DNA from 2 places in the Pseudoalteromonas sp. 1181_04 genome. Region 1 is predicted to be linked to the other one. Evidence: riboswitches for the same ligand, from Rfam matches in the RefSeq annotation. Region 1 holds a riboswitch; the other holds the start of a gene.
The links. A riboswitch is a leader RNA that binds a small molecule or an ion and turns the genes downstream of it on or off. The one in region 1 is predicted to bind cobalamin.
Positions count from the first base shown of each region.

Region 2: it holds a riboswitch for cobalamin, as region 1 does, so the genes downstream of both, FW757_RS00015 (ABC transporter ATP-binding protein) here and FW757_RS03650 (TonB-dependent receptor domain-containing protein) in region 1, are expected to answer to the same signal.

Region 1 is NZ_VXCS01000003.1:215,127-230,048, reverse strand. It holds gene argH (argininosuccinate lyase) at 1-61, shown strand, start outside; gene FW757_RS03700 (hypothetical protein) at 340-552, shown strand; gene FW757_RS03695 (hypothetical protein) at 567-1,100, shown strand; gene FW757_RS03690 (hypothetical protein) at 1,621-2,172, shown strand; gene FW757_RS03685 (capsule assembly Wzi family protein) at 2,169-3,563, opposite strand; gene coaD (pantetheine-phosphate adenylyltransferase) at 3,560-4,042, opposite strand; gene FW757_RS03675 (TetR/AcrR family transcriptional regulator) at 4,293-4,943, shown strand; gene thiI (tRNA uracil 4-sulfurtransferase ThiI) at 5,048-6,505, shown strand; gene FW757_RS03665 (ketopantoate reductase family protein) at 6,535-7,437, opposite strand; gene FW757_RS03660 (VanZ family protein) at 7,430-7,783, opposite strand; gene FW757_RS03655 (YajQ family cyclic di-GMP-binding protein) at 7,945-8,427, shown strand; cobalamin riboswitch at 8,601-8,778, shown strand; gene FW757_RS03650 (TonB-dependent receptor domain-containing protein) at 8,813-10,657, shown strand; gene msrA (peptide-methionine (S)-S-oxide reductase MsrA) at 10,746-11,282, opposite strand; gene FW757_RS03640 (efflux RND transporter permease subunit) at 11,431-14,529, opposite strand; gene FW757_RS03635 (efflux RND transporter periplasmic adaptor subunit) at 14,533-14,922, opposite strand, start outside.
Region 2 is NZ_VXCS01000001.1:290-15,211, reverse strand. It holds gene FW757_RS00085 (alpha-amylase) at 1-1,596, opposite strand, end outside; gene FW757_RS00080 (DUF1289 domain-containing protein) at 1,904-2,098, opposite strand; gene FW757_RS00075 (mechanosensitive ion channel family protein) at 2,359-3,273, opposite strand; gene yaaA (peroxide stress protein YaaA) at 3,374-4,153, opposite strand; gene tal (transaldolase) at 4,404-5,354, shown strand; gene FW757_RS00060 (DUF3545 family protein) at 5,532-5,720, shown strand; gene ung (uracil-DNA glycosylase) at 5,830-6,492, opposite strand; gene FW757_RS00050 (cobalamin-binding protein) at 6,489-7,346, opposite strand; gene cobO (cob(I)yrinic acid a,c-diamide adenosyltransferase) at 7,346-7,945, opposite strand; gene FW757_RS00040 (cobyric acid synthase) at 7,929-9,431, opposite strand; gene cobU (bifunctional adenosylcobinamide kinase/adenosylcobinamide-phosphate guanylyltransferase) at 9,431-9,958, opposite strand; gene FW757_RS00030 (adenosylcobinamide-GDP ribazoletransferase) at 9,955-10,752, opposite strand; gene cobT (nicotinate-nucleotide--dimethylbenzimidazole phosphoribosyltransferase) at 10,752-11,816, opposite strand; gene FW757_RS00020 (FecCD family ABC transporter permease) at 11,821-12,816, opposite strand; gene FW757_RS00015 (ABC transporter ATP-binding protein) at 12,803-13,639, opposite strand; cobalamin riboswitch at 13,726-13,868, opposite strand; gene FW757_RS00010 (histidine phosphatase family protein) at 13,891-14,505, opposite strand; gene FW757_RS00005 (FKBP-type peptidyl-prolyl cis-trans isomerase) at 14,554-14,922, opposite strand, start outside.

The DNA.
Region 1 (14,922 bases):
GATGGAATTTATTTTGAAGCAAAGTCGGAACGCGGAGATCCCGTGTAAAAATGTAGCTTAAAATCCCTGGATATAAAAAACGTACGGTTATCCCTGTGCGTTTTTTTATGCCTTATCATGTCTGGTATGACCTGACCTGTTGTGTGAGATGCGCTGTAGCAAATAAAAGATCAAAAAAGATCGTTTTTTAAAATGTTGGATCAGTAATTGCTTATTACTAGGTGTAAGATGGCTCAGCGTGAGTTCATCTTTAAAAGCGCCAAGCAGTTATCAGAGCGTTAAAAACAGTGGCTTATTTAATAAGTCATTTATTCAACATTTATTGAAAGGATTAATCTTATGCAAGTTACAGCTAACAGCCAATTACAAATGCAAGCATACAATAATATGCAACAATCAAAGCCAGCACTTGAACAAAGCGCTAGTAATAAAACCCTACAATCTGATACAGTGTCTATATCTAATGAAGCCTTACTAGCAGCTAAAGGTGAAGCTGAAATTCAGCGTGGAGGCGGTGCCGTTTTTCCGTTCCCAGATAAAAAACCAAAGTAGGAATATGGTATTTAATGTTGTTAACTGAGTTATTTGGTGTGTTTTCCTTATCAGCCTTAGTTGTCTGGGGCTTTTTAATGGCCTTTTTTTTTAATATCTTTATTTTTTCTTTAGATATTAAAAGAAACACCACCTTATTGCTCAGTTCATTTGTTATGGCATTCTCGTATTTGATTGGCGATCATTTCTTTACTTGGCTATCTCCAACACCCGCCACTTATTTAGACTGGGCTATTTATGATTTAGTCACCCTTGGATTTTTGGGAGTTGTATTCTTTTTCATTAATAAAACAACACCATCCTTTATCTATTTAATTTTAGGATTGTCTTTCAATATTATCTTTTTTATATTCATGTACATAGATTTATATATCTATAGAAATACTTCACCTTGGCTATTGTGGGACATCTACTCATTTGGGGTTAATATCGTTGATTTTACAATGATAGTGGCCTTAATTGTCGATCGTGACATTTTAGGGTTGATTAAGCTTAAAAATGGAATTAAAGCGTTATTTAAAGGACAACAGCAAAAACATCTTGTTTAGCGTTTATGTTTATTAACGACACGATCGGCCCGTATATCAGTGTGTTTATCGAGTGGGGGTTTTTAATGGCCTTCCTATTTAATCTTGTTTCTAGACTTAATAATCCGGACAAAGCAATTGTTCAGCTGTCTTTTCTGATGGCCTTTTCTTACATGATAAGTGATTTTTATCGTTTATCCTATTCAAATTACCTAAACTGGTTTATCTATGACTTACTCACCATTGCTGTAATATTTGCATGGTTTATATATTTTAAAAGGCAGCGATTCACCGCGCTATATTATATTTTACTTGGTTTAGTGCTTAACTCCTTTCTTATGCTTGCAACTCATTATGATATTTATATCTTACACAATGATCAGCTATGGTGGCTGTGGACTGCTTATTCATATGGAGTAAATGTTGTTGATTTATCGATGATATTTGCACTGATTACTGAAAAAGATTTTTTATTCTTACGGATAGTTATTAATAAAATTAATATGTTGTATTTATATAAACGCATAGGCTTGAGTAATTAATGGAGCTAATAGAGCAATATTTTAATGTTTATTTAGCTTCGCTGATTATGTGGGGCTTTTTAATGGCATTTTTATACAACGTTGTTAAAAAATCTTCCTCACCTGGGAGCGACCCCACTGTAATGTGGATTGCACTTTCCATCTTTTTGTCATATTTATTGAGTGATCCACTCTTTAATCAAGGGTTTGGATATGACTTGTTAGATAGTACTTCTGCATATTTAGTTTGGAGTGTTTTTGATCTAGTCACTATTCTAGTAATTATGTTAATAGCGCGGGGCAAAACCGTACAAAAATCACCTGTCAAGTTGTATTTATGCATGGGGCTGATGATAAATATCAGTTTGTTTATTGGTATGTATATAGACTTAAACTTTACTAAATACATAGGTCCGTGGTGGTTTTGGTATTTTTATTCTGTAATAGTTAATATATCTGATATCACTATGATAATTGCTTTATTATGTAATAAAGATTTTCTAGGTTTGGTGTCTTGCTATAATTATTTAAAAGGCCTAAATAAACATCAGGCCCTTGTTTCGAAAACTTAAAAGCGGTATTCCCAGCTGGTTTTTAATGCGCTGTTGGTATCAGACTCGTTAGCAAGTTCGTCTTTATACACTGAGCCGCTGATCTTCCATAAACCACTAAAAATAGCCTGCTGATAACCAAGCTCTAATTGTAAGCGTTCAAACGTTTCGGCGACTTGGGTCAAGTCGGTGATGTCAGTTTTAAACCAACGTAACTTCGCATAGCCGCCATAACCGTTCATAGTATGATAATGCGCACCTAATACTGCTGATTTACTTTGCTGTGGTGTTGCAGAGCCAATTAACCGATCTTTATGATTATAGGCTTGGGCATAATTAATAAATGCTTCATTAGCATCGTCACAACTAAGTTGTGCTGTACAATCTTGTTGTGTATTTGAATATTCAAAATAGGTTTTTAGTAATTGCTCTTGGCCGCCAAAAAAGCTCTCAATGCCAATTGTATAAAAAGCATCGCTTGGCGCTAAGCCACTGTCATTTTTTCCCATTATCTCGGTGTAAAATGCAATCGGTTGCTCTGCTATAGTGGTTGAGTATTTGGCATCTAAGCTTGTTAAGCGTTGCTTATTTGTTATTACTTCCAGCGTATTAGGATTTACTTCTGTATTGGTTAAATAATCAGAGCTTGCGGTACTAAATGCAACCTCAAGTCCTGGTAGTGGTGTGCTGGCAAAGCGCATGGCCCAGTAGTCACCTTTTTCACCATTACTTAAATGTGGTTTTTGTTTTGCGTAAATACCAGTCAACTGCCAGTTACCAATGAATGATAACCAACTTGGGCCGACATATTGGGTGTTAGCACGGTTAATTCTTAGCCCTTTCATTGGTGCGGCATTATTCGACAGTAGTAATGCATTGTCGTTACCTGGTCCCCACCAATGGCTTACTTGTTCGGCGCTAACAGACCAATTGCCCATTAATACTGCTAAGTAGCTGCCATGATAGTTTATGTGTTCATCATCAAGTGCCTGATCAGCGTAATTAACACTGACTTTGGCGCTAACACGGTCGCCAGTGATAGAGCCATAGCTATTAATGCCACTTTTTTGTTGATCGCGTTTGCCAAAGCTTTGTTGCAAAGTCGGCTCACTATTGTAGTTAAGCCTCACACCAGAGCTACTGCCTTGTTTAGCGTTCTCTAAGGCATGTTTTACGTGTTGATAAGCAAATCGACTTTGTGTAGATAAACTGCTGCTTTCAATTGTATTTAAATCTCTGGCAATGCCTTGCCACATCAAGGGATAACTATTGATCGGTTGTTTAATCACGCCTTGGTTAAAGAGCATCTCAATTGAGGCTCGTAATAAAGGGTCGTCACTTTCAATCCAAGGTGATGCAAACGCGGGTGTGGCAATCACAACAAGGGTGCTTAAATAGATATTTAACTTCATCCGTGTAACTTTTCCTGTAATGCTTTTACTACAATAGGGTGTACAAACTCACTGACATCGCCTTTATGACGCGCGACTTCTTTAACTAGGGTTGAAGAGATAAATGAGTTCTTTTCAGCTGGGGTTAAAAAAACACTCTCTAAATCAGGATTTAAACGACGATTCATATTGGCAAGCTGAAACTCATAATCAAAGTCAGACACCGCACGAATACCGCGGATCAGTACATTCGCACTATGATCGCGTGCTAAATCAGCTAATAATCCAGAAAAGCCAATAACACTGACGTTATCTAAATGAGTGAGTAAACTATTGGCAATTGCTACCCGCTCATCTAGGCTAAAGCAGGGTTTTTTACTAGGATTGTGAGCAACTGCAACAATTACAGTATCAAACATTTTAGCTGCCCGCTGGATCAGATCTGTGTGTCCATTGGTTAATGGATCAAAGGTGCCAGGATAAATTGCGGTGACTTTCATAAATATCATCTTAGTGTTATTTTGAGGGTTATATTAACAGTCTTTGTTGTCCAGATCAGCCTGCAAATTGCGACTGCATATTTTCATTTGTAAATGAATTTATTTCAATAAGAAACAATAACTACGAATTATGGATTAGAAATTTTCAAGGTGGTATTTTATTGGATTATATTTGTATATACTGCGCGGCTAATAATACTGAGTGAATTATGGGCATTTACTCTAATAAAAATAATCAGAGTAGCAGGATATGAGTACCAAGGATAAAATAATTACAACCAGCATAATGCTATTTAACCAACATGGCGAGCGTGCGGTCACAACCAACCATATCGCTTCACATATGGGCATCAGTCCCGGTAATCTTTATTATCACTTTAAAAATAAAGAAGACATTATTCGCCATATTTTTGCATTATATAGTAAGCATTTACACACTCAATTTGTGCCAATGGAAAAGCAGGATGAAGCACTAACACACTTAACTGGGTATCTTGATGCTTTGTTTGAGTTGATGTGGCGTTTTCATTTTTTCTATGACAATTTGGGTGACATTTTATCTCGCGACGAAGTACTGAAAAAAGATTATATTGAGTTTCAAGAGGCTTTGTTAAGTCAAGTGCGCGAAATTGTGATTGGCCTGCGTGAAGGTGGGATGATCGCAATTGATGATGAAGATACCGTTGAACTTGCTCATATGCTAAAAATCACCGTCAGTTTTTGGACTCCTTACATTAAAGCCAGACGGTTAAGCGGTGAGTTAATGCAGCAAGATATTTATAATGGTATTTTAAAAGTGTTAGCGCTTTTTAAAGCATTTGGCACCGAGCAAAGTATCCCAAAAATTAACTTGTTACGCGAAAAATACAGTAAATTAGCGGCACAAGCAGAGCCTGTTTAATTAAACGCAGCGGTTGTTTATTTCCTAGACGTTAGATTTTTTGTTATAATCGCGCGCCCAACACGTGGGTGCGTGAATCCTAAATATTGTCTAACGAGTAAACTATGCTTAAATTTATCGTCAAACTCCATCCTGAAATAGCCATTAAAAGCCGCTCTGTGCGTAAACGCTTTACTAAGTTGTTAGAAAACAACATTAAAATTGTGTTACGCAAGCTTGACGAAAAAGTACAAGTACAAAATAACTGGGACAATATATCCGTCGTAACTAAATCAGATGACGCACAAATGCGCCTTGATTTTATCGATGGCTTACAACGGATCCCAGGTATTGTGCAGTTTATTGAAGTGACCGAAACTAACTACGAAAACCTGCACGATATTTACGAAAAAGCGTTAGATATGGTTGGCCACACCGTCGTGGGCAAAACATTCTGTGTACGTTGTAAGCGCCAAGGTAAGCATGATTTCACCTCTACCGATGTAGAGCGTTATGTGGGTGGTGGTTTAAATCAGCACGTCGATGGCGCCAGCGTAAGACTAAAAAATCCTGAAGTAACTATTCGTCTTGAAATTAAAGATGATAAAGCTTACGTAGTAACGCACACCCATCATGGTATGGCCGGTTTCCCATTACCAACGCAAGAAGATGTCTTGTCGTTAATGTCAGGTGGATTTGACTCAGGCGTTGCTAGTTATCAAATGATCCGCAAAGGCGCTCGTACGCACTTTTTGTTCTTCAATTTAGGCGGTGCGGCGCACGAGATTGGTGTTAAACAAGCCAGCTATTATATTTGGAAGCAGTTTAGCTCAACCCATAAAGTTAAATTTATCAGTGTTGACTTTGACCCCGTTGTTGCCGAAATTTTAGAAAATGTTGAAAACAGTCAAATGGGTGTAGTTCTCAAACGTATGATGATGCGTGCAGGCAGCCAAATAGCTGAAAAAATGGGGATTCAAGCGCTTGTTACCGGTGAGAGTCTAGGCCAAGTTTCAAGTCAAACATTAGCCAACTTAAGTGTGATTGACCGTGTTACCGAAACGCTTATATTACGCCCGCTGATCCAACACGACAAACAAGAAATTATAAACATCGCTCGTAAAATTGGCACCGCAGAAATGGCCGAAACTATGCCGGAATACTGTGGTGTGATTTCTAAAAAGCCTACAGTTAAAGCTAAAATTGCCGTAGTAGAAGCTGAAGAGCAAAAGTTTGATTTTGATGTGCTCAATACTGTTATTGAAAACGCACGTATTATGGATATTCGTGACATTGACGTTGAAGCTAAACAAGAGCTAAAAGAGGCAGAGTCAGTTTCTGATTTACCAGCTGATGCAGTTGTTGTTGATATTCGCTCGCCGGAAGAAGAAGATGCAGCACCGCTTGAAATTGATGGGATAGAAGTTGTGCATTTGCCATTTTTCCGCTTAGCGACCAAATTTGCAGACCTACCGCAAGACAAAGACTACTACTTATATTGCACTAAAGGTGTAATGAGTCAGCTACAGGCGCTTATTTTACATGAAAATGGCTTTGCCAATGTTAAAGTTTATCGCCCGTAAGGTTGATAGTTATTAATAACAAGCGCGAGTTAAATCGCGCTTTTTTTATGTCTGATAGCATCGAGTAAAGATTGATTGTGAGGGGTATTAATACCGAGTTGATTACCTTTTTGGCAAATATAACCGCACATCGCGTCAATTTCTGTGATGCGATTATGGGCGATATCTTGATGCATTGATGAGTAATTGTTTTTGGTATCACTCATCACTTGATAGGCGTTCGCCAATGCTTCAGCAAGTCGCACATTAATACCTAGTTTATTTGCTACGGTACACGCTTCGTTTAAGATATTTAAAATTATGCCACTAAACTGTGGTTCAGTCAGTGCGCCATTTTTCACATTGTGCAGCGCACTGAGTGGATTAATAGCAATATTAACGAGTAATTTTTCAAAGCGTAATTGTTGTATATTATTTGTGGTTGTTAATTCAGGAATAGCGTTTAGTAGATTTTTAACTTCAGCGAGTTGTGTTTTTGCTTGCTGGTTACAATCACCTAAAATGCTGCTCCCGATACCAGTATGCAACACACTAAAAGGTGTATCTTTGTAGCCCGCTAAACGTGTTGTTAAAAAATATAGTCCTTGTTGTTTTGTAAGTTCGCTATTTATTTCATCTACATTACCCATGCCATTGTGAGATAAAATCAATTGGCATTGAGCGCTTAAAAAAGGCTTTAGTTGCCTAAATGCGGTGGCAACTTGATATGCTTTAACAGTAAAAATAATAACATCGACTTGGCCGTGCTCGGATAATTGAGTCAGGTTTGTCAGTTGGCAATTAATTGTTTGTTTTGGGGCTTTAGCTTGTTGATAAAAACGAGGTTCGTCAATAGCATGCTTGGTAAGTAGGGTAACCCTGTGCTGTTGACTCAAATAATGGCTATAGAGCAGCCCAATGGCACCATCGCCAACGACGAATATATTAGCCATTTTGATTCTTTTTAAAACGAGAATAAATACCGAACAACAAAAAGAAACTAGCAGCCCCAGAAAAGTCAGCAACAACATCAGCAACAGAGGCGCTACGATAAGGGATTGTGCTTTGCATTAGCTCAATAGCAATGCCATAAAATGCTAATAACACGAGGTGAACGAATACAGGTAGCTTGAATGCTCTGACCATGACGGCTGCCAGAACAAAGAAAATAGTAAAATGTACTAACTTATCTAGGTGAGGCAGTGACGATACCCCAACGCCCCTAAAATCGCGGGCAAACAAAAAGGTAAATACCAGAATACTGATTAAAAATAGGGTTTGATAAACACGCCGAGTCACGAAAAATCCTAAATCGTTTAAAAATAGAGCCGTAGTATATCAAACAAATTTCGTATCGCAGCTGAACAAAGCATAGAAAAGTGTAAAGATTTATAAAATTTATATAGTATAATTATCGACAATATAAATTTGAATTAAAAATATCTTGCTAGGAGAGACTTATGCCTTCATTTGACATTGTTTCGGAAGTCGAAATGAACGAAGCAAAAAATGCTGTTGATAACGCCAACCGTGAGCTAGAAACTCGCTTTGACTTTAGAGGCGTTGATGCGTCAATAGAGCTTAATGATAAAACCATTAAACTAAAAGCAGAAGCTGATTCACAGGTTATGCAGTTGTTTGATATTTTAGCGAGCAAAATATCAAAACGCGGTATGGACGTATCAAGTTTAGAGCTGCAAGATATTTCACGTGCGGGAAAAAATGTTTACCGTAATGTTGCGCTAAAGCAAGGTATCGAAAAAGATATGGCTAAAAAAGTAGTTAAAGCCATTAAAGACTCTAAAGTGAAAGTACAAGCCGCGATCCAAGGCGAAGAAGTACGTGTAACGGGCAAAAAACGTGATGACCTACAAGAAGCCATGCAAGTAGTACGCAGTGCTGATTTAGGGCAACCATTTCAGTTTAAAAACTTTAGAGATTAGAAAGCTAGGAGCTAGGTTTCTAGGTGCTAGAAAAAGCCAAATTGCAGCAATGTAGTTTGGCTTTTTTAGTTTAGAACTTATGGTTATTCCTAGAACCTAGAGTATTTAGATGTATAGCCGTCCATTGACTTTTGTGCTTAAAATAATCACAATAGCGGCCTATTTTCAAGGTGCTTGTGGTTACTTTTCAAGGTTGTTGATTAAGTAAAGCAAGATAATCGGGAAGTTGGTGGCGTTTATAGGATATAAACGAAGTCCAACACTGCCCCCGCAACGGTGATACATACTTTTAGCTAAATTTATTAGCGAGTTATGTTAAGTCCGGAGACCGGCCTTGAAGTCAATTTACTATCACTTGTGCGGTGGGCGCGGGTCAGGGGATATCATGTTAAACAAATCTACTCTAGGCGTAGCAATTGCCGCTGCGTTGTCTTTTTCTGTGTCTGCAGAGCAATCAATTGAACGCCTTACGGTAACCGCTAATAAATTTGAGCAATCAATTACTGATGTACTTGCCAGTGTAACTGTTATTGAGCGCAGTGATATTGAAACAAGTAATGTCCGTGATTTACCGAGTTTACTAGCAACCCAAGTTGGTTTTCAAATAAATTCCAATGGTGGCTTTGGACAAAGTTCTGGCGTGTCACTTCGCGGTTCAAGCTCGCGACATACACTTATTTTGGTTGATGGCGTACGTACGGGCTCTGCAACCCTTGGTTATAAATCAATTAGTAATATTCCTCTTAATTCAATAGAGCGCATTGAAATTGTTAAAGGCTCTCGTGCTGCAGTTTATGGGTCTGATGCGCTCGCTGGTGTGATCAATATTATTACTCGTACAAAGGAATCCGTCAGCCTAGATGCAACATTTGGTACTGATGCTTATCAAAATTATCAAGTTGCAGGTACAACGGTAGTTGATGATGTTAAAGCGTCGTTTAATGCTGGGTTTGAAAAAACGGATGGCTTTGACGTATTGCAAGGCGTAGCGCCGGATGAAGATGGTTATGAGAACAAAAATTTAGGATTTAATATTCACTATGCAGATGAGCTGTTAGGTGAGCTTAAAGCGCTGGGTCAATACAGTGAAGGTAATGCACAATACGACAATGCTTTCTCGCCTATTGATAGTATCGTAGAAAATAATGAATTTGAAAATTATCAGCTAGGGCTGGGTTGGGATAAATCCTTTACCGATCATAAGCACTCAATTAATGTTGCTATTGCAACCGATGATTCTGACAACAAAGGCTATGATTACACTGGTGCGATTGTTACTAATAGTTATAAAACAAAACGTAAACAATTTGATTACCACGGCAGTTATAATGCAAGCCAAGTTTTAACCGTTAATGGCGGGCTTAATTGGTATAAAGATGAAATATATACCAATGGTAAGGCTTATCTAGCGGATAGCAAAGTAGCTAAAGCTGCATTTCTTGGGGGCTATTTTGATGACAATAAAGTCATTGCAAATTTAGCATTGCGTTTAGATGATGATGAGCAGTTTGGTAATGAAACAACTTACGCCGCAGCTGTTGGTTATCACTTAAATAAGCGTGCAACACTTAGATTGAGCCAAAGCACGGGCTTTAAAGCGCCAACATTTAATGATCTTTATTTTCCTGACCCTTTATCTCCAGGTAATCCAAATTTAGCACCAGAGACATCAACTAACCAAGAGTTAGGTTTGAGTTTAGACTTTTCTCAGGCAAAGCTTGATATATCAATATTCAGAAATAATATTGAAAACCTAATTGCATGGGCACCTAATGCAGCAGGTAAATGGCAGCCAGAAAATATAAATGAAGCACGCCATGAGGGTGTTGAGTTTAGCTTTGCCAATACAGTACTTGGTTTTGATAATCAGTTTAATTTTACTTATTTAAATGCTGAAAATACCGAAACGGGTGTAGCACAAACTTATGTTTCACCACGTACTGTGAACTGGTCTGTTGCGAAGCAGTGGGGCGATTTTGATGCCGGTTTTGATATGCAGTACCGTAGTGATCGTCAAGGTAAAGTAACAGAGCTTAGTTCTTATACGTTATGGAACTTAACTGCAAATTATCAATTTAACAGTGCGCTTTCATTTTCTGCTCGTGTTGAAAACTTATTTGATAAGCAATACAACGCGGTTGACTCAAGTATGGATTATGCAACTGGCGAAGTGTTTTACTACAATACAGTTGACCGTCGCTTCTTTGTTGGCGCCAGCTACCAGTTCTGATCTCGTTCTAGCTTAAATAAAAAAGCCCGACACCTTTGTTTGTCGGGCTTTTTTATATTTAGATGAAAATGCTTATTTAGCACTTTGCTTAGTTTACTAAAAACTGTTTATAGTCTTTTTCAAACTTTTTCAGCTTTGGTGCTATCAATAAACTGCAATAGCGTTGCTCAGGGTTTTCGTTGTAGTAGTCTTGGTGATACTGCTCTGCAGGGTAGTAAGTGGTTGCAGGGCTAACTTCAGTGACGATATCTTCGCGTATTTGGCTTTGTAATTTTGCAATATATTGATTAGTTTGCGCTTGCTGCTCGCTATCATGATAATAAATCACACTTCGATATTGGGTACCTATATCATTACCTTGGCGGTTTAGCTGAGTGGCATCATGCAGGGTAAAAAACATCGCCAGTAAGGTTTCGTAGCTTATCAGGCTACTGTCAAACTTAATCTGTACAACCTCTGCGTGGCCGGTGAGGCCAGTGCAAATTTGTTTATACGTAGGCTTAGTTGTTTTGCCGCCAGTATAGCCAGAGCTTACTTGTAAAACGCCTTTCACGCGCCTAAACGCGGCATCAATACACCAAAAGCAGCCACCACCAAATGTTGCTGTTTCATTTGTTATACTCATTAGTTGTTCCTTAAGCTGTTAAATTACACGGATGATCTAGCGTATCAGAAGAACGAGCAAGGTGGTTTATTATTTCATTTAATTACAGTAGGGAAGTGTGTGGAAGTGAAAAGTAGCGTTGCTATGGGTTTGCAACGCTACGATGAGATTAAAGCTCTTTTAGCGGCCTTTCAGCTTCTTGTTGGTTGAGCTTTTGTTGTAAAAACTCAGGAGACTGAGTATTGCGAGCCAGCGCATAGTACGCCGCAGGAACAACAAATAGCGTAAGTATGGTTGCTACAATAACGCCAGTAAACACCACTACACCAATTACCATACGGCTCTCTGCACCAGGGCCTGAGGCTAGCACTAGTGGCACCGCACTCATTACCGTAGTCAAAGAGGTCATAATAATTGGTCGCAATCTTTGGGTTGCTGCTTGTAAAATAGCTTCACTAAACTCTACGCCTTTATCGCGCAATTGATTGGTAAATTCGACAATCAATATACCGTTCTTAGCACTAAGACCAATCAGCATTACAATGCCTATTTGGCTGTAAATGTTTATGGTTAGTCCTGCAACCCATAAACCAAACATTGCGCCCATCAAACCCAGTGGCACAGTGAGCATGATCACAAAGGGGTGCATAAAGCTTTCAAACTGAGCGGCTAAAACTAAGAAGGTAACAGTAAGCGCTAGAATGAAAACATACGTCATCGCTGAGGCACCTTCATAATATAATTGCGATTCACCTTTATAATCAATGGCGCCATCAATTTCGTTTTCTTCCATTGCCACTTTATTTAAAAAGTTAAGCGCTTCTTCAAGGGTGTAACCATCGGCGAGGTTAGCGCTCAAAGTAATAGCACGCATTCGGTTGTAACGATTTAGCCTTGATGCAGTGGCTTCTTCTTTCAAGCTAATTAAGCTATCTAGAGGAACCAGTTCACCACTGCGTGATTTTAAGTAAATATTTGATATATCAGTAGGATCAGCAAAGTCAGCTTTGGTGCCTTTTAAGATCACATCGTATTCTTCACCACGGTCAATAAAGGTGGTAACACGGCGTTGCCCTAACATGGTTTCAAGGGTGCGGCCAACATCCGAAACTGAAATCCCTAAATCCGCCGCTTTGTTTTTATCGATACTGATCAAAAACTGCGGGAAGGTTTCTTTGTAGTCATGGTCAATACGCACCAGTCCTGGGTTTTTCTCTGCACGTTCAATGATCCGGTCTCGCCAATCAGCTAATTGTGCATAATCATTACCTTGCAGGACAAACTCAATGGGCCGTGATGAGCCACCGCCACCAATACCACGGCGCATAATAGCAAAAGCGCGCACATCGGTGACTTCAGTCATTTTTGCACTGATCTCATCCATTACTTCCCAAGTTGAACGTTTACGTTCATCCCAGTCAGCCATACCAACAATTGCTACACCACCGCTGCCACCCCAGCCAGGTACGCGCACCAGCACTCGGCTTAGTTCGCCCGCTTCGGAATAAGACATTAAACGTTCTTCAATTTTTGCCATGTTGGCGGCGTTATTTTCATAACTTGCCCCTTCAGGGCCACTCATCATGATAAAGAAAGTACCACGGTCTTCTTTTGGCGTAAGTTCTGAAGGAATTTGTTGGAACAGTAAATAACTAACAAAACCAGCCAGCAGTAGGGTGATTGTTAAACCACCTGAACGCGTCATATTTGAGCGTAAAGAGTTTTTATAACTTTGCTCAATCTTACTAAAGATACGGTCCATCCATTGGCTGAATTTACTCTCTTTTGAGGATGGTTTGAGTACTAATGAACACAACGCTGGCGAGAGTGTTAATGCGGTAATGCTTGAGAAGAATACCGCAGCGCTGACGGCCATCGCAAACTCGGTAAATAATGCGCCGATACGGCCATCCATAAATACCAAAGGCACAAACACCGAGATCAGCACTAAGGTGGTGGCTATAATTGCAAAACCAACCTCACGGGCGCCACGATAGGCAGCTAGTAGAGCCGGTTCGCCCAGTTCGATACGCCGGTGAATGTTTTCTAGCATTACAATCGCGTCATCAACAACCAAGCCAATTGCTAGCACCAGCGCCAGTAGTGTCAATAAGTTAATTGAATAACCCATCGCCAGTAAGAACATAAAGCTACCAACCAACGCAACAGGGACTGTTACCGCTGGGATCAAGGTAGCGCGAATGTTCCCTAAAAATAAGAAGATAATTAATACCACCAAAGCCATTGAAATAGCCAAGGTACTGTAAACCTCGTTAATCGATTCTTTAATAAATATTGACGAGTCATAGCTGTCTTGAATAGTTGTGCCTTCTGGCAGATTACGTTTGATTTTTTCAAGTTCAGCACGAGCATTATCGACCACGGTAAGTGTATTGGCCTTAGCTTGTTTAACAATACCAAGGCCAACCATGTTGCGGCCATTACCACGGAATAAGCTTTCATCGTCAGCGGCTTCTAAGTTTACATCAGCAACTTCACCAAGACGAACTAAGTAACCATCGTCACCACGTTTAATTACCAAGTTTTTAAAGTCTCGCTGCTCTTTATAACTACGCGCTGTTCGTACGGTAAAATCACGGTCGATAGATTCAATTTCACCAGCTGGTAGCTCAACATTTTCAGTTCGTAGGGTGTTTTCTATGTCACTACTGGTTATGCCACGAGCAGCCATTGCTTGGCGATTGAGCCAAATTTTCATGGCATATTTACGTTCACCACCAACACGCACATTGGAAACACCATCTACCACAGCTAAACGGTCGACAATAAAGCGCTGTGCATAATCAGACAGTTGCAATGAATCCATCGTGTCGCTATTGAGTAAAAACCAAGCAATAGGGCTTTCATCACTGTTAGATTTAGATACTTCTGGCGGGCGTACTTGCTCAGGGAGGCTATCTAGTGCGCGCGCTACACGTTCGCGGACATCGTTTGATGCGGCATCAATATCACGGCTGATATTAAATTCAATGGTAATATTTGAGCGACCATTTCTACTTGATGAATTAATGCTTTTAATACCTTCGATACCGGAAATACGGTTTTCCAGTACTTGGGTTATTTTTGTTTCTATGATCTCGGCTGAGGCACCCGTATATTCAGTGCTTACACTGACTATTGGTGATTCAATATCAGGATATTCGCGCAGCGGTAACATCGAAAAAGCCACTAAACCAAAGGTTAGTAACAGTAGGTTAATTACAATTGCAAAAACGGGGCGTTTGACACTGGTATCAGTAATTTTCACAGTTTACCCCTTCACAGTAACTTTGCTGCCTGAGCGAATTTTAATAATTCCTTCAGTAACAATTTGCTGCCCATTACTAATACCTTCATCAATGGCAACCCAGCCATTGTGACGACCTGCAACGTGAACCTCTACTTTGGTGGCTATTCCGTCTTCAATTTGAAAAACATAATGTTTATCTTGTTGTGGGATCACCGCTTTTTCTGGCACCATCATCGCTTGATTTGAGCTCAGTTGTAATGCTGTATTGAGCAACATGCCTGGGCGTAATAAACCACTTTTATTCGCGAAGCTGGCTGTGACTTCAACACTGCGGGTGATTGAATCAATTCGTGCACTAACGTGTGTTACTTTACCGGTAAAGGTTTTTTCAGGGTAAGCATCATTTTGGGT
Region 2 (14,922 bases), on a different contig from region 1:
ATGGCGAATTGGCATAGCACATTCAAAGTTGCTTGTTTGGCAGTTACGCCCAAGGTTTGTGTTTGCATAAACATGGTCAATTCCGCCGCGAATAAACATATCTTGGCCAGTTTGCGTTTGTGCGTTAATAAATATCACAGTTCGCTGCCAATCACTCTGAGGATCAGGGGTTGAGTTAGTGGTTAACTTGGCATTTTTATGAATAGCCATTGCATCCCACGCGGCTACATTTAAGTTTATAGTGCCATTTGCATTAACAGTAATAACTTCACCAGTACAACTTGTTGCATCATTACTCAGTGCTCCTTTTAGCACGTTACAGTATTGCCCTGGAGCCATATCTGTTTGCACGGTGGTATTGAGTGTTGAGCCTTCTTTATTAATGGCAACATGACCTGAACTTCCTCTACCAAAGGCTATTTGATTGTTAGTATTATCCCACCAATTGGTTGTTGCCCAGCTATCAGCCGTATTATTTCTAAAATCTACGCCACCTGCAATGTATGCCCAACGATGCTCACATTGCCAATTACTCGCAAAGCATTCTAAATTACCGTTGTTATGCACAGGTACGCTTGGACCACCAGCATCTGTGTCACCATGATAGTCGTAACTAGACATTACTTTTGGATAACCATACGGGTAAGCCAACATAAATACGTTTGCTAAGTCGTACAAGCGGCCATCTTCAAAGGTAATTACATTACCGGCACCACCATGACCGCGTTGATTATCATGATTATCTACAAATACTACAGCTGATGCACTTGGCATAAACCCCCACCCTTCACCAAAATTACTTAACCATGCGAGCGAGCCATTTCTAAAGGTATTGCCAAGTTCAGTGCTGTATTTAAACTCCGTAACTAAACCTGACGCTAAATACTCAGAGGCACCAACAGCCTCGCCACCTTGATCAATTACTTCTTGAAAGACCACTGGCGAGCCATTCACTTTCGCCATTAAACTTTGAATATCACTGGCTGCAACATGTTTAGAGGCATCAAACCGAAACCCCTTAACACCAATGGCTTGTAATTCATTAATGTAAGCCGCTAATGTGTTTTGGACATACGTTGCAGCGGTATCTAAATCTGCTAGTCCAACTAACTCACAGTTTTGTACTCGGTAACGATCGTTGCCGTAGTCAGAGCCATTAATGGTGCAACTGGTGTGAAAGTCTTGTGGGCTATAAATTGGGTATTGTTTATTACCATAGGTATTACCAGCGGTACCTGTACCACTGCCTGCAGCCATATGATTGATTAAAGTATCTACATAAATATCAACGCCAGCGGCATTACAGCGATTAACCATATCAATAAACTGCTCGCGGTTACCGCCTCGGCTTTGCAATAGGTAACTGACAGGTTGATAACGCGTCCACCATTGGCTGCCTTGTATATGTTCATTAGGCGGCGATACCTGTACCGCAGCATAGCCTTTAGGTCCTAAGTATTGTTCACATTCGAGGGCTACATCTTGCCAGTTCCATTCAAATAGATGGACGAATGTTGTTGGTGTTGCATTTGCAATCGACGTAGCACTTAGGCCAATACTTAGCCCAATAGTGGTTACTATTTTTTTAATTTTCATTGTGTGTTCCGTTGTGTTGTCAAGTAATAGGTATTATTTATTTACAAAGAATTAACAGTAGAGGGATTCTCACAAAATGAAAATTGAATACGTATGCAATCAAAAATTCAAAAACACCATCGATTATGGATGCTTAGCACAAATGCAGTGGCACGAGTGTATCGCTAACTTATTCTTTGTGTGTGTTGGAGTGTTTATTAACGGGCAGTACAGAGCAGTAAAAACTAGTATACGGTTTTTATCTTTATTACGAAATCTTGAAGTTTGGGGTTAGCTTTTTCAGACTGCAGTTTGCTCTACAAAGTGATTATTTATGTTGCGCGTTTTTGCGATTTTGGCATTCATTAAGAACCTGTAGCTTTTGTGCAGGGCTTGCACTGTGCCACGCGAGAATTTCATCAAGGGTTCTAAAGCAACCGATACAGGTATCGTTTTTATCCAAACAACAATGCCGAATACATGGGCTACTTGGTTCTTCATTGCTCACTTTAATGTTATTCATTAATTTTACCTTCGACTTTACTTATTAGACACTAGCCTTAGTTTTAGCTCGTGTCTAATAAGTGCAGTAGATAATCGGCTAGCGATAACTAAACTATGACCACTGCCTTTTACTTGTTTTGATGCTTCGCCATAAATGCTGTCTATCAGTAGAAAACTTAATACTGGTAAATATGCGCCAATCAACAACTGTATTACCAGCTGTAAATTTGTGTAAATTAGCACTATCAACAGGTAAATATTACCTGTTGATAGAACCATTTATTGTTCTGAGTGCTGGCGCTTTTCAGTGATCATCGCATCGAGTTTTTCACCGCCTTTAATACCAAAATCAAGGGTGCGAATTGGGAATGGAATACTAATATCAGCGTCACTTAGCGCTTGTTTGACTGCCACAATTGCTTTATGGCGTACGGTCATAAAGTCTGCCTCGCCGGGGTATTTTATCCAAAACCACACCAGTAAGTTGACACTACTGTCGCCAAACCCTTCAGCATAAACAGCGGTTTCGTCTTGTTTAATTACAAAATCAAATTCATTGATTTTTTTAACTATCACCTCAGCTGCCAGCTCTGGGTCATCACCATATGAAATGCCCACCGGCACTTCAATGCGGCGTACACCTAAGGTACTGTAATTACGTAATACATTACGAAAAAGTATTTTGTTAGGCACTAAAATCAGTTGCCCATAAAAGTTTTCGATAAGCGTGTTACGCAAATTTATTGAGCGCACATTGCCAAACACATCATCGGTTTTTATAACATCGCCTGTTTTAAAGGGTTTGCGAATACCCATAGCAATACCAGCTATTAGGTTCTCGGTCATATCTTGAAAGGCAAAACCAATTGCTAAACCAACAATCCCAGCACCAGCCAGTAATGACGTTACAGTGCCTTTTAGCCCTATAAAATCGAGGGCAACAAATAACCCAACACACAGTACTATCATCTTGAATATCGATGCCATTAAGTCTGCAATTTGTTGGGAGTCTAACGAGCGGCGTAAAACATTGCGCATCATCGAACCTAAAAAACGCGCGAGAATTGAGAAAACAATGGCGATGATCACCGCCACTATAAAATTAGGTATATGACTTATTACGACATCAAACCAGCCACCGAGTTTTTCTTCAATAAGTTTTTCGGCATCGCTGATAGAAGGTATTTTTAGCATTGCTTAACCTTGATTATTTTATAAATAGTGTCAGGTTATTGCAAAATAAGCGCCAAAACTAAAAAGCCATGCATTGCAGGGCTTTTAAACAGATTAATAACTAGTTTTGTTCATCTCTTAGAAATACTGGCTCCAGCTCTTTTTGGGTCGCTTCGCTACTGTAGTAGTAACCATCAACAGTAAACTTTTTTAAATCACTTAACTGGGTAACTTTATTCTCAATAATGTAGCGAGCCATCAAGCCGCGCGCTTTTTTAGCATAAAAGCTGATAATTTTATATTGGCCGTTTTTACAGTCTTTAAAGTGTGGAGTAATGATTTGCGCGTTTAAGGCTTTTTTATCAACCGCTTTAAAATACTCGTTTGATGCTAAATTTACTAGATATTGGCTATCTTGCTCAGCGAGTACGCTATTTAGTTTATCAGCAATAATACTGCCCCAAAATTCATAGAGGTTTTTACCACGGCTGTTATCAAGCTTAGTGCCCATTTCTAAGCGATACGCTTGCATTAAATCAAGTGGTTTTAATAACCCGTAAAGGCCTGACAAAATACGTAGGTGACTTTGCGCGTAATCAAGTTGCCCGGCAGTTAAGCTGTTTGCATCTAAACCACCATATACATCGCCATTAAAAGCCATCACGGCTTGTTTAGCGTTGTCGGTAGTAAACGGTTGCGACCACTCACTAAAGCGCGCAGCATTAAGGCCTGCAAGCTTATCGCTAATTTTCATTAAACTGCCAATTTGTGCCGGCGTTAATTCGCGGCACACCGTCATCAACTCTTCGCTGTGCTCAAGTAACTCAGGTTGCGTGAATTTATCAGTGCTTGCTTGGCTCTCGAAATCTAAATTTTTTGCAGGTGAAATAACAGTGATCATAGTTAGCTATTGACTTGGAAATTATTTAATGTCAATTTCAACATTAAATGAAACGAAAAGCACGTTTTGTTTATATCAATTAGTTAGAATTGATTGGTATGATACCTACCTTATTCGCACAGCAAATTATGCTATGCACCTTCGTTCTTCACTGATACGGACATAAGACCTATTAAGCGCTGTCACAGTGCTGCAGTATAAGGTAGTTACAGTAGATTTTCTTTTAACTTGCTTGGAATGAGGAAAGCAAATGACTTCAGCTCTACAAAGGCTCAAACAACATTCATCTATCGTGGCCGACACTGGTGATATTGAAGCGATTAAAAAACACCAACCGGAAGATGCAACAACTAACCCTTCATTGCTATTAAAAGCCAGTGAAATTGAAGCCTATAAGCCGTATTTAGATAAAGCGTGGAGTTATGCTAAAGAAACCGAGCAAGACGCTGCTAAACAATTAGAACTAGCCTGTGACTACTTTGCTGTATTACTAGGTAAAGAGATCAGTGACATTGTGCCGGGTTATATTTCAACAGAAGTTGATGCGCGTTTATCATTTGATACTCAAGCAACAATTGCTAAAGCACACACATTACTAAGCCTTTATGAAAAAGAAGGTGTGAGCAAAGATAAAATCTTAATCAAAGTTGCCTCAACGTGGGAAGGTATTAAAGCCGCAGAGCAACTTGAAAAAGAAGGTACTAAGTGTAACTTAACGCTGCTATTTAGTGATGCTCAAGCCCGTGCTTGTGCAGATGCTAACGTATTTTTGATTTCACCATTTGTTGGCCGTATTTTAGATTGGCACGTTGCTAACGGCTTAGAAAAACCAACCGATCCATTACAAGATCCAGGCGTGCAATCAGTACGCAGTATTTTTGAATTTTATAAGCGCCATGATTATAAAACGGTTGTTATGGGCGCAAGTTTCCGTAACACCGGTGAAATCATCGCACTAACTGGTTGCGATAAACTAACCATCAGTCCTAACCTTTTAGAAGAGCTAGGCAACCTTGAAGGTGCACAGGAGTATTTACTTGAAAGTGATATTGCTAAAGAGCCTAAACCTGCACCACTAACTGAAGCTCAGTTCCGTTGGTTACATAATCAAGATGCCATGGCGACAGAAAAACTAGCTGAAGGTATTCGTTCTTTTGCTGATGCACAAGAGCAACTAGAAGCGCGTTTTAAAGCAATGTAATCGCTTTTATCGTTTAAATTAAACGTCGCATTTGCGGCGTTTTTTTATGCCTGAAAATAATCTCTATTCATTAATTTATCACTTACCTGTAACATAAATGTCACTTTTTTATTCTATTTTAGTGTGGCCTGTGGTATAGGTATTTTCGAGGTTCAAAAAATTCAATAGGAGAAGTTCATGGATAGCCTAGACGATATTTTAGAGATATTAGAAGGTCCTGATACAACAAGAAAGACCTCTCAGAAAAATAAAAAGAGAAAATGGCGCGAAATCGAAGCTTTAAAAGACAAGCAACGTTTACGTAAAGAACTACAGGAACTAGACTTTTTTACAGACAATATTGCGATTGATGAATTAGATTTTTAATTTCGCAATAGCTACTAACCAACTAAAAGGCCCTTACCGATAAAGTAAGGGCCTTTGTTTTTATCAGTTAACGTATATTCTGCGCGGGATAAACTCGCACCTACAATTCCTAAACTTGCCAATCGATCGCTGTTTGCCCTTGCTGTGTTAATAACTGATTGGTAGCGGAAAAATGCTGGCAACCAAAGAAGCCACGATGCGCAGACAACGGCGATGGGTGCGGGCCATTTAAAATATGGTGACGCGTACTATCAATGCCTTTACCTTTCTTTTGTGCGTGAGCACCCCATAAAATAAATACCACACCTTCACAGTGTTGATTAATATGGGCAATAACCTTATCGGTAAACTGCTCCCAACCTAAGTGTTTATGGGAATGGGCTTGGCCTTGCTCAACAGTCAGTACGGTATTAAGTAAAAACACCCCTTGCTCTGCCCAGCGTTGTAAATAACCGTGCGTAGGCACGCGAAAACCATCGATATCTGTAGCCAGCTCTTTATAGATATTTTTTAATGAGGGAGGAAGTTTACCAACCTCTGGTAATACCGAAAAACACAAACCATGTGCTTGTCCTTCGCCGTGGTAAGGATCTTGTCCTAAAATAACCACTTTTATATTACTTAACGGTGTTGCATCAAATGCACTAAATACATACTGCTCTGGCGGATATACAGCAATACCTTCGCTGCGCTTTTGAGCGACTGTATCCAACGTCTGCTGCATATAAGTTTTTGCACATTCGGTTTTTAAAAAGTCTTGCCAATCACTCATTGTGGCTCCTTAATTGCAACGCGTGAATCATCTATTTTAGTACACATATCAGCAAGACCATCCAACATACGCGTGGTAAAGCGGTGTAGTAAATCAGCATTGACGCTAATAAACTGGTGGTGCTTTACCGCGGGTACTTCGGGCCATTGTGTCCAATCAATCACAGTTTGCTGCGCTTGTGACTTTTCATTAGGCAATATAATGATCTCTGGTTTTGCCACGATCACATTTTCAATACTTATCAGAGGGTAATCAGTTCGGCTACTAGCAAATACATTACGACCTTGGCAAATTTCGATTAACTGATTGATCCAGGTATTTTTACCCACCGTCATCATCGGTTCTGCCCATAGCTGGTAAAATACCGCGACCTTACTTTTACCTTGCTGCTTGGCTTTGATTACAGCAATTTTCTGCTCAAATTCAAGTGCGGCTTGCTCGGCTGATTGCTCATGTCCAGTAAGCTCACCTAAACGGCGCAGTTCATTGGGCACTTTATCTACTTCACTCGCGTCACTGTAAATTATATCAATGCCAAAACTTTTAATACGTGCTAAATCCTCAGCTTTGCTACCCGTTTTCCATGCTAAAACTAAATCAGGTTTGAGGGCCAGTAGCTTTTCTATTTGAATACCTTGGTGACCACCGATACGTGGGATATCATTGGCCGCAGCAGGAAAATCAGCATATTCCACGGTTCCCACGATTTGCTCACCAGCGCCGATGGTATAGAGGTTTTCAACAATATGCGGGGCCAAGGCGATAATTCTTAATTGCTGCTTGTTAGGATCAGCCACGAGCTTAAAGCAGCACAGAGCCAGCGATAAAACGAGTACAAGCCTAAGCGTAGCCATTAATAATCAAATCCTATTTGCGCTTTAACACCAGCATCAAATGCATGCTTAACATTGCGCACTTCACTAACAGTATCAGCTAAGTCAGTTAACTTGCGGTGCGCACCACGGCCAGTAATAATTAAAGATTGCATTGGCGGACGATTAGCGATCACTTCGAGTGCTTCGTCTAAATCAATGTAGCCGTAGGTGATCATATAAGTAATTTCATCAAGTAATACTAAATTAATTGATTCGTCAGCCAACATACGTTTTGCTTCTTGCCAAGTCGCTTGCGCCGCTGCGGTATCTGATTCTTTATTTTGCGTCTCCCAGGTAAAACCTGTGTTCATAATGGCAAATTCAACCCCTGCGCCTTGCAATACATTACGCTCACCACACGGCCAAGTACCTTTAATAAACTGGCACACAGCAGCTTTCATGCCATGGCCTACACAACGTGTTACCGTGCCAAACCCTGAGGTTGATTTACCTTTACCATTACCAGTGATCACCTGAAAAACGCCTTTCTCAGTTTGTGCTGCGGCTATACGCTCATCAACTTTATCTTTTACTTTTTGTTGGCGTTGTTGGTGCTTGTCGTTATGTGTGTCGCTCATGATTAACTCCTTCCCAGTTTTGGTAAATTTGCGTTATTTTGTCTAAATCTAAATGTTCTTTACACATCGTGGCTAAGCGCGTTAATTGCTGCTCGCGATGTGTGTCTATATCTATTAATTGGGTAATACCACTATTTGGCAATACCCAATCCAGTATTAGTTGCGTAGCTGCACTGCTATCAAATAAGCCATGTAAGTAAGTACCTGCTATACAATCATCATCTGATATAAAACCATCTTGCACAACATGCTGTGGATGCTGAGTAAATTGTAAAAAAGGCTTTTTAAATGCTGGGCCAGCGCTGCAACCGGCGTGTATTTCATAGCCTGCCACTTTTGCTTGTTGACCGCCAAGATGGATCACACCAGCAGCTTGAGTTAGTACTTTATGCTGCCCTAAATGAGTGGTAAAATCAGCGAGCCCTAAAGCTTTACAGTGTGTTTTACTTGATTCCACACCCTCAGGGTCATAAATATCTGTGCCGAGCATTTGCAAACCTCCGCAAATACCTAATAACTTACCGCCATAACGCAAGTGACGCTGAATCTGCTCGCCCCAGCCTTCATTGTTTAAAAAGGCTAAATCATTAATAACATTTTTACTGCCAGGAATGATGATCAGATCAACGTGTGGAATTGCTTGAGTATGGCGAATGTAATTAATGTCAATTTGCGGGTTTAAACGCAGCGCATCAAAATCAGTGTGGTTACTAATATGAGGAAGTAGCAATACTGCGATTTTTATTTTTGCTTGGCTTACTTGATTATCTATCGCTACCGCGTCTTCAGCATCTAGGGCGAGATCATGTAAATACGGCAACACCCCTAACACTGGTTTACCGGTGTACTCTTCAAGCCAATCAAGGCCACCTTGCAATAAGCCTATATCGCCACGAAAACGGTTGATCACAAAGCCTTTTACTCGGGCTTGTTCTGACTCGCTTAATAGCGCAAGAGTACCGACCAAATGCGCAAACACACCGCCTTTATCTATATCTGCAATAATGATCACGGGGCAATCAACCGCTTCGGCGTAACCCATATTAGCAATATCACCCGCACGTAGATTAATTTCAGCCGGACTGCCCGCACCTTCAACTACCAGTAGCTCAAACTCTTCGCTTAAACGCTGTTGCGAAGCCAGTACCGCATCCATCGCGACTTTTTTATAATCATGATAAGCACCTGCTTCCATATTACTAATGGCTTTACCGTGAATTATCACTTGAGCGCCAGTATCACTATTGGGCTTGAGTAAAATGGGGTTAAAATCAACCCGTGGCGCCACTTTAGCTGCAATCGCCTGTAGTGCTTGCGCACGACCTATTTCGCCGCCATCTTCTGTTACAGCGCTGTTTAAGGCCATATTTTGCGGTTTGAATGGAGCAACTTTGATCCCGCGTTCAACAAATACTCGGCACAATGCTGCAACTAAAGTACTTTTCCCTGCATCAGAAGTAGTACCTTGTACCATTAATGTTTTCATCATGACTGCCCTTTCAGTGTTAAGGCAAGACCTGCCATTATAAATTCAACTCGCGCAGCTTTTGCGGCAATGGCTTGATGTAACCAGCCTGATTCATCTACAAACCGGCGGCTTAGCTCGCCCAAAGGCACAATACCGTGGCCAACTTCGTTACTGACAAAAATCACTTGCCCCGGTAAATTTTCAAGGGTATTTAGTAGTGCTGATTTCTGTTCATCCCAACAATCACTTGTGGCGTGACATAAACAGTTACTTAACCATAAGGTTAAGCAATCAACTAAAATACAGTTATCTTTGCTGCTGTGTGTTTGTAACGCTTCAGCCAATGCAATTGGCTCCTCAACTAACGGCCAATCGACAGGGCGCTGTTGTTGATGATGGACTATACGATCTTGCATTTCAGTATCGTGGGCTTGCGCCGTTGCGAGGTAAATAACGCTTTTATTGCTTTGCTGTGCAAGCTGTTCAGCAAAGCGGCTTTTTCCACTGCGTGCGCCGCCTAAAATAAATGTGTGGTTAGCGTTCATAATACACTCACAAAAGTTAAGTAAATGGCAATTTCACTTAGCTGCTGCGCGGCACCTAAACAATCGCCAGTGTAACCACCTAACTGCTGTTTAAACCAGCGGATCAAAATGACTCTTAGGATCAGTAATACTGCTACAAGAATGAATACGGTTTGCCATAACAATACACCAACAGCAATCAAGCTAACCAGTAAAGTAGCGGCGGTTACAAGTAACGTAACTAAACTAGTGACCGATAGGTGCATAGCAAGCGGCTTTACTTTTGAAGTCGCATCTTCACTTACATACTCCATCCCCATAATTAAACTGGTTGCCACTACTCGGCTTACACATTGCCCGATAACAATTGCACTCAATACAGTAATCAATGACTCACTAAGAAAGAGTAGGCTTTGAAATTTAACCAGCAGCATAATAAATAATGCCGCAGCACCATAAGTACCAAGACGACTATCTTTCATAATGGCAAGCTTTTGCGACACCTGCCAACCACCGCCAAAACCATCCCATACATCGGCCCAGCCATCTTCATGAAATGCGCCTGTTAATAACAACCCGGCCGCCATCATTAGTAATACACTTATTGATGCTGGTAACAGTAATTGAAAAACGCCGTAGCTGAGTGCTAATAATCCACCAAGCAGTAAACCCACTAAAGCAAAATAGCGACTTGCTTGATTTAAATGAGCACCGCTTACATTAAAGCGCAACTGCACCGGTAGCCGGGTTAAAAAGCTAATTGCTAATAACAGTAACTGCCATTGCGTTACTTTATTTGCCTCTGGGTTAGGCATTAACTGACAACCTGCTTAACACCAGCATCAGCAAAACTAGCCATCTGATTATAAAAACCAAGTGCGGCTTGCAATAATGGTAAACTTAACGCAGCGCCAGTGCCTTCACCCAAGCGTAAATCAAGTTGCAGCAGTGGCTTAACATCGAGTACGTTCAACATCAGTCGATGGCCTTGCTCATTTGAGCAATGTGCAAAAATTAAATAATCTTTCACTGCTGGGTTAATATTAATTGCGGCCATTGCCGCAGCACTACAAATAAAGCCATCAACTACTACAGCCATGCCTTGCTCAGCCGCAGCCAACATAGCTCCCGTAATATGCACAATTTCAAAGCCACCTAACGCTGCAAGTAGTGAAATAGGATCTGCTAAATGTAACTGATGCAATACCAGCGCTTGCTCTACAACTGTTATTTTACGCGTAACAATATCATCACTAACACCCGTGCCTTTGCCAACACACTGCTGTGCAGGTAAATTCAGCATAGCTGCCATAATCGCTGCTGCACTGGTGGTATTACCTATGCCCATTTCGCCAAAGGCAATTGTATTACAACCACTATGACTGAGCTGTTGCACCAGCTGTTTAGCATTATTAAAGCCTTGCTGTACCTGCGCGGTATTCATTGCCATGTCTGTATTAAGTGGCTTTGTTATACTTCCTAGACGGCAATTATGGACACTTGGCGCTGTGACTGGATGCAAAATACCACAATCAATCACTTCTAATTGCCAACCTAACTGTTGGCAAAAGACATTAATAGCGGCACCACCGCTGACAAAATTAGCTACCATTTGTGAGGTGACATCACTGGGCGCTATCGATACCCCTTGTGCAGCAACACCATGATCTCCTGCAAATACCAGCAAAGTAGGCTTATTGATTGCAGGTGCAAAGGTTTTAAAAGCATCTTCGCTTGCCACTTTTTGGCTAAACAAAGTAACCAGTTGTATTGCACATTGTTCTAACTGTCCAAGTGCACCAAGCGGTTTAGTTTTTTGGTTAATCTTATCAATGATGAGGTGACCAAATTGATTAGTTACTGTGGGTATATTAAACATCTGACTAACTCTCTCGCTTGCGAAAATAAAGTAACGATAAAAAGAAAATACTGCCTATTGCAGAAGTAATAACACCGATTGGCAATTCTTGATTTGCAAGTAAAACACGCGATAGCACATCAACCCACACCATAAATATACCGCCAACTAAAGCCGTCATGATCAAACCAGTAATAGTGCCTTGCGACACAAAAAACCGTACTATATGCGGGATCATCAAACCAACAAAACCAATACCACCACACATCGCCACTAACACTGCAGTGATCAATGAGCTCAATACCAACATTAATAACCGAAACCGCTGTACCGGTATTCCTAAAGTTGCAGCACTTTCATCACCTAGTAACATTGCATTTAGTTGCCGACGAAAACCCATCATCAGCCCGGTGCAACTAATAATAACTAAAGCGGGTAACCATAACGTTGACCATTGTGCGCGAGCAAAGCTGCCTAGCGTCCAAAATAAAATAGCCGTGATCGCCTGCGGATCACTAAAATATAAAAGTAAGCTGGTAAAGGCACTGAATAAAAAGGATAAAGCGACCCCAGCCAAGAGCATGCTTTCAACTTGTCCGCGACCTGCTCGTCCGGCAATAAAAACCAGTAATAACATAGTCAATAAACTACCAACAAATGCCGCGGCCGACATTGTTATTCCCGCGCTGGCTCCTGTTAGTGTCATAAAACATACCACACCAAATGAGGCTCCCGATGAAATACCAAATAAGTAAGGATCGGCTAACGGGTTACGGGTTACGGTTTGTAAAATTAAACCAGCAATAGCTAGACCAGAGCCAGCTAAAAACGCCAACAATGTTCGTGGCATTCGCAGTTGCCATATGATCCGCGCTATAAAGGAGTCATCTCCCTGACCTATAATACTGTGGTATACATCAATGAATTTACTGGGCGCAGCACCAAAGCTAAGTGCTATAAAAATGCTCGACAAGGCAAAAAATAGCGCCACGCTGACTGCAAAATAATTATTTTTTTGCATCAACGCCACCACCTTGATAGCCGTAAAAATAGGTAATACGCGGAATGACCTTATTTAATTGTTTACTCTGTGGATGCGCCGAGACTTCGGCACAGACACCAAATACTTCGCTGAGCATTTCTTCCGTGATGACATATTCTGGGCTACCCGTTGCAACTAACTCACCTTGCTTTATCACCAGTAGTTCATCACACATACTTGCTGCAAGATTAAGATCATGGAACGACGCTAATACCGTTACATTTAGCGATTTAGCCAACTCCATTAATTGAATTTGATATTTAATATCTAAGTGGCTGGTAGGCTCGTCCATAATTAATAATTGAGGGCTTTGTACAATTGAACGTGCTATCAATGCGCGTTGCTTCTCGCCACCGGAAAGGGAATCAAACGATTGCTGTAAATGATGGCTCAAGCCAACTTGCTCAATCGCCTGAAAAATAATTTGTTGATCATTTTTAGTTGTCGAACTAAATAAGCTTTTATGCGGCGTAAGGCCAAGACTCACTACATCATAAAGCGATAGGTTAAATTGCGAAGGTGTTTCTTGCAGCACCACAGCAACCTGCTTGGCATATTCATCCGCACTTAGCTGCCAAATATTTTTCCCTGCAAATATAACCTCACCGCACACTGGTTTAGTGTAACGGTATAAACAACGCAATAAACTTGATTTACCTGCGCCATTAGGCCCTAACAAACCAATAAATTGGCCTGGTTTTATTGCAAAATTAATATCGTGCAAAATGGCGGTATTTGCCACCGACCACGATAAATTAGCTACTTCAAGTAAAGGGGGATCAATTACTGCTGGTATTTGCAATGTGTTATCTCTCTAGCAATAGCTAAACCCAATACACTACAAACCATTATGATCATGGTGATAATAGAAGAGTTAGCCCGCTCAATAGGTAATAAATTAACGTATTTTGTATCTGACTTATCGCGCTTGCGACTTACAGTTGCGGGAACAGTTGAGGAGTTACACCCCATTCCAAAATACATAAGGCTCTATTATGGGCGGGTGAGTAAATATTTCAATTAATATCTTTCTAGACGGCTAAAAATAGTCTTTTAAAACACAATTCTGGGCCATGCTTTATCGCTATCATCTATGTAAATATCAATACAAATAAGCTTCCCATAACCGATTGAAAATATGTTTTGCTGATTCGACTCTTTTGGTAACTGACAAATAATACCTAATAGTTGCTTGATCACTCCGGCATGCGTTAAAACTAATTGTGCTTGAGTACGATTACTTGCAATATCAATTAGTAACGTTTGCCACCACGTTGCTATTCGCTGATAAAAATCCCTCATACTTTCGCCATGAGGGGGGGTTACTTGCCAAGGGCTTTGCCAGAAATCGCCAAGACTAGGAGAATCCGTCTGTTGCCACAAATCATCATATTTACAGCCATCCCAATCACCAAAATTAAACTCTCGGAGCTGATCAGTCAGAAAAAGTGGTATTTGCTGGGCATGGCTAAAAGATCTGGCAAATTCGCTACAACGTTTCAAAGTCGAACTTTGTACAAGCTCAATATTAGTTAGTTCATTGCATGCTTGATGTAATTGCGCACGGCCAAGTTCACTGAGTAAAAAATCTGTATGTCCGGCCAAGACTTCTTGCTCAATCAATTCGCCATGGCGTAATAAGTAAACGCGACTAGAAAATGGCGGCATAAAGCCCTCTTACATTAAAGAAAAGTACTTTTAACAATAGCATAATGATCATCCTAAACGGATTAAGCGCACATCAAAATGTAGAACGGCATTAGCTCCTATTTTCCCACCATTCCCCTTGCGCCCCCACGCCAGCTCTGCAGGAATTACAAATTCATAGCGAGAACCAACCGACATCAATAAAATACCTTCTCGTAATCCTTCGATTGCCTCATCTAAGGTAAATACTTCAGGCATTCCAGCTTTATAACTATCAGCTATTACGCTGCCATCAGCAAGCATAATACGCTGATTGATGACCACGGTATCTGTGTCAGTTACTCGCTCACCAGAGATCTCATCTATTACTTTATACATCAAACCAGAAGCACACAGTTGAGTATCAGCATGATTACTAAATTTAACTATGAAGCTTTC